3 regions of the Methylobacterium organophilum genome follow, and region 3 is predicted to be linked to each of the others. Evidence: riboswitches for the same ligand, from Rfam matches in the RefSeq annotation. Region 3 holds a riboswitch; each other region holds the start of a gene.
What was found. Region 3 has a riboswitch for cobalamin ahead of MMB17_RS05185 (TonB-dependent receptor). Riboswitches for the same ligand answer to the same signal wherever they lie in the genome.
Positions count from the first base shown of each region.

Region 1: linked by a shared signal. The riboswitch ahead of MMB17_RS03150 (TonB-dependent receptor plug domain-containing protein) and the one ahead of MMB17_RS05185 (TonB-dependent receptor) in region 3 are both predicted to bind cobalamin.
Region 2: linked by a shared signal. The riboswitch ahead of MMB17_RS04630 (TonB-dependent receptor) and the one ahead of MMB17_RS05185 (TonB-dependent receptor) in region 3 are both predicted to bind cobalamin.

Region 1 covers NZ_CP092848.1:704,875-708,146, forward strand. Annotated here, with positions in the region: gene MMB17_RS03150 (TonB-dependent receptor plug domain-containing protein) at 1-1,657, opposite strand, end outside; cobalamin riboswitch at 1,781-1,978, opposite strand; gene MMB17_RS03155 (hypothetical protein) at 2,105-2,338, opposite strand; gene MMB17_RS03160 (Rossmann-fold NAD(P)-binding domain-containing protein) at 2,520-3,176, opposite strand; gene MMB17_RS03165 (class I SAM-dependent methyltransferase) at 3,216-3,272, opposite strand, start outside.
Region 2 covers NZ_CP092848.1:1,008,875-1,012,146, forward strand. Annotated here, with positions in the region: gene MMB17_RS04625 (ABC transporter ATP-binding protein) at 1-834, shown strand, start outside; cobalamin riboswitch at 919-1,116, shown strand; gene MMB17_RS04630 (TonB-dependent receptor) at 1,346-3,272, shown strand, end outside.
Region 3 covers NZ_CP092848.1:1,131,551-1,134,822, forward strand. Annotated here, with positions in the region: gene MMB17_RS05180 (DUF3800 domain-containing protein) at 1-682, shown strand, start outside; cobalamin riboswitch at 1,016-1,214, shown strand; gene MMB17_RS05185 (TonB-dependent receptor) at 1,508-3,272, shown strand, end outside.

The DNA.
Region 1 (3,272 bases), 430 kb from region 3:
CGGTGATCTCGTTCTTGGTGACCGTGTTCGTGTAATCGACGCGGCCCGAGAGCGTTTCGGAGAACCGGACCGAGACGAAGGCTTCCGCACCGTAGGACTCGGCCTTCCCGACGTTCTCGTTGGACGTGAAGCTGGCATTCGTCGTGATGAGATTGGTGAAGTCGTTGCGGTAGTAGGTCGCGCCGACCAGGACCCGGTCGCCGAGCGGCTGCTCGATGCCGGCATCGTAGCCGAGGCTCTCCTCGGGCTTCAGGTTCGGATTGCCGAAGAAGTTGAAGGCCGGGAAGTCCTGGTAGAGCTGGCTCAGGGTCGGCGCCTTGAAGCCGGTCCCGACGCTTCCCTTCAGGCGCGTCTCGGTGAGGGGCAGAATGTAGCTCGGCGCCACCCGGAAGGTCGTGGCCGCGCCGAACTGGTCGTTCTCGTCGTGGCGGATATTGGCAACGAGGAAGGCGCGCGCGAAGGGCGTCAGCTGCGCCTCCCCATAGCCCGCCGTGTTGCCGTTCCGCGCGCGCAGGGAATCCGGCACGGAACCCGGTGTGGTCGTGAACAGGCTTTCCTCGTCGCGCTGCACCCCGAACAGCAGCAGGTTGCCGGGGGAGAGCAGAACATCGCCGCGATACTCGTAGCGCGTGCGCTCCCCGAGCCCCGTGGTCGCGTCGGGGGTCGCGAGCGGGTCCAGCGGCCCCTGCTGGCGGTTGAACAGGTTCGAGTAGTTCATGGCGAAGAGGTTGTGGAAGCCGGCGAACGGCGTCCACTCGGCCTCGTTGCGGGTGAAGATCTGCTGGACGGCGGCCTCGCTGCGGAACGCGGCCGGTGCCGATGGGAAGGTGCTGAGATCGTCGCCGGTGAACAGCAGACGCCCATTGATGAAGCGCGTCACCGAATTGATACGGAACGTGTCGGTGAACTGGTAGCCGAGCTTCGCCGAGACGGTCTCGTTGTCGTAGAAATTCGGATGGACCGGGCGCCCGAGCGGCACCAGGTCCCGCGGCGTGACGGGGGTCGCGGCGGCTCGGACATGCGCGATCGTGACCGCGTAGTCGAAGCCGTTCTCCGAGCCGCTGATCCGGCCGCTCTGGTTGAAGGTACCGAAGGAACCGCCCTCCACCCGAAGCGAGGTGCGGGCCGGCCCCTCCCCGCGCTTCGTCGTGAAGGCGATCACGCCGCCGATGGCGTCCGAGCCGTAGAGGCCGCTCTGCGGCCCGCGCAGCACCTCGATGCGCGCGAGGTCGTCGGTGAGGAGCTGGCCGAAGTCGAAGGAGCCGTTGCCGTTCGACGGATCGGTGGCGTCGATGCCGTCGATGAGCACCTTCGTGTGGTTGGAATTGGCGCCGCGGATGAAGACGGAGGTCTGGCCGCCGGGGCCGCCCGTCTGAACGACGTTGAGGCCCGGCACCTGCTGGAGGGCATCCGGCACGGTGCGGCGCTGCTGCTGTTCCAGCATCGGCGATGTCAGCACGGTCACGCTCGATCCGACCTGCGCCGTCGGTGTCGGCACACCGGTGGCGCTGACGGAGATCTCTTCGAGGGCGGCAGCGGCCGGCGCATCGGCGAAGGGCGTCGCGCTCTGCTGGGCGAGGACGGGCGCGGTCGAGAGGGCGGACAGCGCGCAGGACAGGGCCAGCGCGCTCCGGCGCGCGGAAGGAAGGGACAACACGGGACGGCAGCCTCGGGCAACGGCAGTGGCACGTCACCGCGAACGAGGCCTCGGGTCACCGCCTCCTCGCAGGAATGGCGGACCTTCGACACCCGCCAGGACACCCCGCCCGACGCGTTTCGCGTGTGACCACGACTGACGGCAGGTCTCCTGGCTCGCGGGTCGCTGCCCTCTCACCGTCTTCCCGGATGAGGCTCATCCAGTGACATGGTGGCGGAAGGCTCGCCGCTCACAGTTGCGGGGGCAGCCGCGGCTTCAGAGCGAACCCCTCACCGCGTTCCCTTTTGATCCCCGAGGGGAACCGTCGCCCCATTCCTCTCACCGCGGCCAGGGGCGGTCAATCAGGCCGGGATGGGAACGGCACAGCTGTTGCCGTCTCGCCTCAGCAAGGACTCTCGCCGCGTCCGGTCATGCCAGCCGGCACCGCCGCAGGACCCGGGAACGGTGCTATCGCGCCGGACGCTCGACGGAACCCCGCGCCCGGACGGAATCGGCGCCCTTGACGATCGGGTCGCGGGGATTCGCGGCAGGGGAGGAGGCGAGGAAATCCCAGGCCTTCTGGCCCTGAAGGGTCGGAGCGGCGGCGCGCATCCGAGATTCCGCGTCGGCGCCCTGCGCCAGAGCGGGGCTTGCCGTTGCCGCCGTCACGGCGAGGGCGGCAAGCACGATCCGTATGCTCATGGTCGAGATCTTTCGCGTGGGCTGCATTCGATGGAAGAATGCCACCGCAACGAGAGCAATCAAGAACAAAAATATGCTCTTGCGCTTCCGACGAAGACCGATTCCTGGGCCCTCTCGCCTTGGACGAAGCGGGATCGTGCGCGCGGCGAGGCCCCCGATCGGGCGACGCAGCGCTTCGGTATCAGGGGCGCGTCCGGCCCGCAGGAGTCCGCTTCTCCCCATGGAGCGAGGCCACATGGCAGCCCGGAAGCGCGGCCCGGGCGCTGTCGAGCATGACGCGGGCGATCGTATCCGCCGGGGCGATCCGCAGGCTGGCGGGCAGGATCGGATCGAGCGCGCCAAAGACGCGCGCGGCGATCTGCTCGCCGAGACGGGGCTGGGCGCGCTGTCCGCCGATCAGGCCGGGGCGGACCAGCGTCAGGGAGGGGAAGCCCAGCCGTTCGATGGCGTGCTCCAGCTCGCCCTTCACCCGGGGATAGAAGAAGCGTGAGGCGGGATTGGCGCCGAGGGCCGAGTTGAGGACGAAGCACGGCGTGCCGTGGGCGCGGGCCAGCCGGGCAGCCGCCAGGGGATAGCCGTGGTCGATCCGCCGGAAGGCCTCCTCTGAGCCTGCCACGCGCATCGTCGTGCCGAAGGCGCAGAGGGCGGCGTCGGCTTGCCACCAGCTGGCGGCCTCCGGCAGCGCCTCGAAGTCCACGAGGGGCGCCCGCAGCTTGGGATGCGGGGGAAGCGCGCGCCGCCCCGGAGCGGTGACCTCCGTCACCCGCGGATCCGCCAGCGCCCGCTCCAGGACATGGCGGCCGACGAGCCCCGTCGCGCCGAGCAGCAGCACTCTCATTCCCGAACGATCCCCGCGCCCACCGCGATGCCCCGCGCTTCAGTCGAAGGCCGGCGCCCCGCCCGCGAGGGGCTTGCGCCGGGTGATCTTGTAGAC
Region 2 (3,272 bases), 120 kb from region 3:
CGCTACATGGGCCTGCTCGGCATGGCGCCCGACATCGTCGACCGGCCGGGCGCCACCGCGGCCCCCGCCCTGCGCGGCGACATCCGCTTCGACTCCGTTTCCTTCGGCTACAGCCCGGACCGTCCCGTGCTGCGCGACCTGAGCCTCACCATCGCGGCGGGCGAGACGGTGGCGCTCGTCGGCCCCTCGGGCGCGGGCAAGACCACGCTCTGCTCCCTGATCCCGCGCTTCTACGAGGTGGACGCCGGCCGCATCACGATCGACGGGCACGACATCCGCGCCTACACGCTCGCCTCCCTGCGCGGGCAGATCGGCATCGTGCAGCAGGACGTGTTCCTGTTCGCCGGCACGATCCGCGAGAACATCGCCTATGGCCGGCTCGATGCCGGTGAGGCCGAGATCCTAGAGGCGGCGCGGCGCGCCCGTCTCGGCGACCTGATCGCGGGGCTGCCGGACGGGCTCGACACCGTGGTCGGCGAGCGCGGGGTGAAGCTCTCGGGCGGCCAGAAGCAGCGGCTCGCCATCGCCCGGGTCTTCCTGAAGAACCCGCCGATCTTGATCCTCGACGAGGCGACCTCCGCTCTCGACACCCAGACCGAGCGGGACATCCAGGCGGCGCTGACCGAGCTCGCGGCCGGCCGCACCACCCTCGTCATCGCCCACCGCCTCGCCACGATCCGCCATGCCGACCGCATCGCCGTGGTCACCGAGAGCGGCATCGTCGAGGAAGGTCGGCACGAGGAATTGCTCGCCGCCGGCGGCTACTACCAGAAGCTCCACGCGGCCCAGTTCGCGTCGGATCGGCCGGACACGCCGCGCGCCGCGGCGGAGTAGGGGCGGCAGGAGGCCCCCTCGCCCGGGACAGGGTGGGCGATTGAGGGGGCGGGTGGCACCGCATTGACAGAGCCGCGACGCCAAGCTTAGCCATGGGGCGACGGTTCCCCTTGGGGATCAAAAGGGAACGCGGTGAGGGGTTCGCTCTGAAGCCGCGGCTGCCCCCGCAACTGTGAGCGGCGAGCCTTCCGCCACCATGTCACTGGATGAGCCTCATCCGGGAAGACGGTGAGAGGGCAGCGACCCGCGAGCCAGGAGACCTGCCGTCAGCCGTGGTCACACGCGAAGCGCGTCGGGCGGGGTGTCCTGACGGGTGCTGAAGGCGCCGCCCCTCCCCGGAGGAGGCGGTGACCCGAGGCCTCGTTCGCGGTGACGTGCCACTGCCGTTGCCCGAGGCTGCCGTCCCGTGTCCCGCCCCAGCCTGCTTCTTCTCTCCTGCGCGCTCCTCGCCACCGCGCAGCCTGCCCATGCCGAGGGCTCCCTCGGCGAGACGCGCCTGGACGAGATCGCCGTGGCGGGGGAGGCCGCCGCTTCCGCCGGGGGGGCATCCGGCCCCGCCGCCAGTGCCGGCTTCGTCGGCGGCAGCACGGGTATCGGCGGCGCACTGCCGGTCGTGGAAGCGGCGAGCGCGGGGGTCATCACCGGCGCGCAGCTCAACAGCCGCCCGGTCACCCGGCCCGGCGAGGTGCTGGAATCGGTGCCCGGCCTGATCGTCACGCAGCATTCGGGCGAGGGCAAAGCCAACCAGTTCTTCCTGCGCGGGTTCAACCTCGACCACGGCAGCGACATCGCCATCACCGTCGACGGCATGCCGGTGAACATGCGCACCAACGCCCATGCCCAGGGCTATGCCGACATCAACTTCCTGATCCCCGAGCTCGTCGGCGCGGTGGAATTCCACAAGGGCCCGTATTTCGCCCGCGACGGGGACTTCGCCTCGGCCGGCTCGGTGCGGATCGACTATCTCGACACGGTGGAGAAGAACCTCGCGCTCACCTCGATCGGCTCCTTCGGCTACAAGCGGGCGCTCGCCATCGCCTCGGCGCCCCTGGGCGAGGGCCACCTGCTCGCCGCCGGCGAGGCCCAGGTCTATGACGGGCCCTGGGACGTGCCGGATCGCCTCGCCAAGTTCAACGGCGTGCTGCGCTACAGCCAGGGCACGGCGCTCGACGGCTTCTCCGTGACCGGCATGGCCTATTGGGCCAAGTGGAACGCCACCAACCAGATCCCCGAGCGGGCCGTGGCGGGGGGCATCCTCGGCCGCTACGGCACGCTGAACCCGACCGATGGCGGCGATACCGGCCGGTTCTCGCTCTCGGGACGCTGGAGCGCGACCGACGATACCGGGGTCACCCGGGCGAGCGCCTACGTGATCCGCTACCGGATGAACCTGTTCAACGACTTCACCTATTTCCTGAACGACCCGGTCAACGGCGACCAGTTCCGCCAGCTCGACGACCGGGTGCTCGGCGGCGGCGAGATCGCCCATGTCTTCCAGGGCGACCTGTTCGGCCTGGCGACGGAGACCGAGATCGGCGTGCAGACCCGGACCGACAGCATGCGCGTCGGCCTGTTCAACACCACCAACCGCCAATACCGCTCGACCGTGCTCGACGACCGGGTGCTGGAGGCGAGCGCGGCGTTCTACGTCGAGAACCGGGTGCGCTGGACGGACTGGCTACGCACCAGCCTCGGCTTCCGGGCGGACGGCTACTACGCCGACGTCGTCTCCGACATCGCGGCCAATTCCGGCAAGGCCCGGGACGGCATCGTCAACCCGAAGCTCGGCCTCGTGCTCGGTCCCTTCGCCGACACCGAACTCTACGTGAATTACGGCGGCGGCTTCCATTCCAACGACGTGCGCGGCGTGACCGCGACCGTCGATCCGTCGAGCCCGCTCTTCAACATCCAGCGCTCGCCCTTCCTGGTGCCCTCGACGGGCTACGAGGTCGGCCTGCGCAACCGCTCGATCGCGGGACTGGAAAGCTCCGTCGCCCTGTTCCGGCTCGATTTCGCCTCCGAGAACCTATTCCAGGGCGATACCGGCACCACCGAGCCGAGCCGTCCGACCCGGCGCTTCGGCGTCGAATGGACCAACCGCTACGCGCTCACCCCGTGGCTGCGGCTCGAAGGCGACCTCACGGTCACCAATGCCCGGTTCTCGGATGTCGACCCGGCCGGCAACCGGGTGCCAGAGGCGCCCACCACCATCGCCTCAGCCGGGGTGACCTTCGGGGAAGGCACCGGCTGGTTCGGGACCCTGCGCTTCCGCTATTTCGGGCCGCGCCCGCTCATCGAGGACAATTCGGTGCGCTCGAAGCCGACCGCGCTGCTCAACGGCCGCATCGGCTACAATTTCGAGAACGGCGTCAGCCTCGCCCTCGACGTGCTGAACCTGACCAACGCCAAAGCCGACCAGATCACCTATTTCTACGAAT
Region 3 (3,272 bases):
GAAAACCCATAACGACGTAATCCAACCCCGACTTGATGCGTTCAAGGAGAAGCTCTTCGGACATACCCCCGATATCCCCGTGGTTCTCCACAGGCGCGAAATTATGCGACGCGAAGGGCCATTCGCCACCCTCCGAGACCCTGGCAAACTCGACGAATTTAATAATTATATTTTAGAGGAACTGCACAGAATTCCATATCTTGTGATCACTGTTCAGATCGACAAGAAGAAACATTTAGAGCAATATGGAGTTTGGCATTTCGATCCATATCACTACTGCATGAGGTGCTTGGTCGAAAGATACGTAATGTATCTAAAATCTAGAAATATCCAAGGAGATGTGGTTGTTGAAGCCAGAAATAAAAGCGTAGACAAAAAGCTAAAGGCATCTTTTGCTAGAGTTTATAGCAATGGTACAGAACATATTCCAGCAAGAATAGTACAAATGCACTTAACATCGCGAGATATTCACATGCGGGCAAAGACCGCGAATGTGGCAGGACTACAGATTGCCGATCTTCTCGCACACCCAAGCGCCAGATACATGCGATTTATAAAAGACCAGATGGAGCAACCGGCAGACTTTGGGACTAAAATAGTCGATATTCTGCTCAAGAAAAAATATCGACGCTGCCCTAGAACGCTCCGAGTTGAGGGATTTGGCCTCAAATGGCTACCCTAGAACGGGAAACGGGGGCCTATAGCCCCCGCCCGATCGCGCAACACGATCTCCCTTCTTGCGCAAGGGCTGAAACCCATACCGCTCGAATTATCCCCATAATGCACATTCGGTGGCTTCGTTCCACCTCGGATTTCGCGCCTAACGAGATGACTGTTGATAGGTTGGTCGCTTGCTAGCCCCCAAGGCCGCTCAGCGCGATTCGAATTGTTAACGTCAAGTTCCAGCCGATTGCTGTAGTGGAAGCCGAACCTGGCGAGATAGCGGTGCATGCGCTGCCTGCCACACTTAAGGTCCAATGGAGAAAGCCCCGCATTGACGAAACCGTGAGCAACGGCCAAGCTTGGTGCCGACGGTTCCCCTCGGGGATCAAAAGGGAACGCGGTGAGGGCCTGTCGGGCCTGAAGCCGCGGCTGCCCCCGCAACTGTGAGCGGCGAGCCTTCCGCCACCATGTCACTGGGCGATCCGCCCGGGAAGACGGTGAGAGGGCAGCGACCCGCGAGCCAGGAGACCTGCCGTCAGCCGTGGTCACACGCGAAACGCGTCGGGCGGGGTGTCCTGACGGGTGCTGAAGGCGCCGCCCCTCCCCGGAGGAGGCGGAGGCCGAAGCCTCGTTCGCGGTGACGTGCCACTCGAAGACGCGCGCGCCACCTCCGCCGATGTCCGATCCCGCAAGGTTTCCGCTCCCGCCCCGGGAGAGAGCCCGCCCGTGCCCGCGCCCCAGGAGGGGACACGGCGGCCTCGCGGATGGCGATTGTAACATTATTACATTCGCTGTAGGACCGCGGCCGGGGCACCGCCGCCCGTGCCCGGACACCCACGCTCCCATGACGATGCCTTCTCCCCGCCCCTCCGGGCGGCTCCGTTCCGCGCGCGGCCTGCCCGCCCTCGCCCTCCTGCTCTGGCCGGCCCTGCCCTGCGGGCCGGCCGCCGCGCAGGAGGCGGCCAGCGTCACCCTCGACCAGCTCACCGTGACCGGCGACGGGGTGAGCCTGACCCGGGCCGCCCCGGCCGGCCTCAACCTGCGCACGCCGGATCGCGGCGGCTCCCGCCTCGGCCTGACGCCCCTGGAGACGCCGGCGAGCCTCGACGTGATCGCCGGCGAGACCGCCCGCATCCGCGGCCAGAACACGGTGACGGAGGCGGTGACGCAGAACGCCACCGGCATCACCACCATCGCCGCGCCGGGCAACGGCAACGGCGCCTTCACGAGCCGGGGCTTCGCCGGGCCGAACTCGATCCAGCAGCTCTATGACGGCACCCGGCTCTTCGTCGGCGCCGGCACCGTCACCTTCCCCTTCGACACCTGGAACGTCGAGCGCATCGAGGTGCTGCGCGGCCCGGCCTCCGTGCTCTACGGCGACGGGGCGATCGGCGGCGTGGTCAACGTGGTCAGCAAGCAGCCGGTCTTCACGCCGGTCGGCGCGGCGCGGGCTGCCCTCGGCTCGGACGGGACGGCGCGGCTCGCCCTCGACACCGGCGGCCCCCTCGGCGAGCAGGTCGCCTACCGCCTCAACGTGAGCGGCAACCGCGCGGACGGCTGGATGAATCCGGACGGCGATTTCCGCAACCTCGCGGTCTCGGGCGCCCTGACCCTGCAGGCGACCCCGGACCTCGCCGTCACCCTCTCCCACGACCTCGGCTACCAGGAGCCGATGCGCTACTGGGGCAGCCCGCTCATCGACGGGCGCGTGCCGGACCGGATCCGCTTCAACAACTACAATGTCCGCGACGCCAAGGTCACCTGGCTCGACAACTGGACGCAGCTGAAGGCGGAATGGACGCCGAGCGCGGACATCACGCTCCGCAACACCGCCTACCGGCTGCAGAGCCGGCGCCACTGGCTCGACGTGGAGCAATACAGCTTCAACCGCGCCACCGGGCGGATCGACCGCCGCGACTACCTGGAGATCTACCACTCCCAGGAGCAGATCGGGAACCGCTTCGACACCGCTTTCAAGGGCGAGCTGTTCGGGATGCGCAACGAGTTCCTGGCGGGCTTCGACGTCAACACGATCCGCTTCCGCCACACCAACAACTTCTATTTCGACGCGTCCGACAGCGTGCCGGTCTCGGGCTACGATCCCGGCCTGTTCCCGCAGGACGGGCGGGCGCGCCCGGCCTATGCGACGCGGACCTTCCAGGCCTCGGTCTTCGCCGAGAACCGGCTGATCGTGACCGACCAGTTCGCGCTGCTCTCCGGCCTGCGCTACGACGCGCCGTATCTGGAGCGCACCAACCTCCAGACGGGGGCTCGGTTCGCGCGCGACTTCAGCGCGCTCAGCTACCGTTTCGGCGGCGTCTACAACCCGGCGCCGGACCTCGCCCTCTACGCGCAATACGCCACCGCGACCGACCCGGTGAACAGCCTGATCTCCCTCAGCCAGAGCGACGCGAATTTCGACCTCTCCACCGGGCAGCAGGTCGAGATCGGCGTGAAGGGCCTGAGCTTCGGCGGCACCCTCGAATGGACGCTCGCCGGCTACCGCATCGTCAAGGACAAGCTGATCTCGGCGCTGCCGGGCACCTCGACCCAGCAGGTGCAGGTCGGCCGGCAATCCTCCCAGGGCGTCGAGGCGGCGGTCTCCCTCC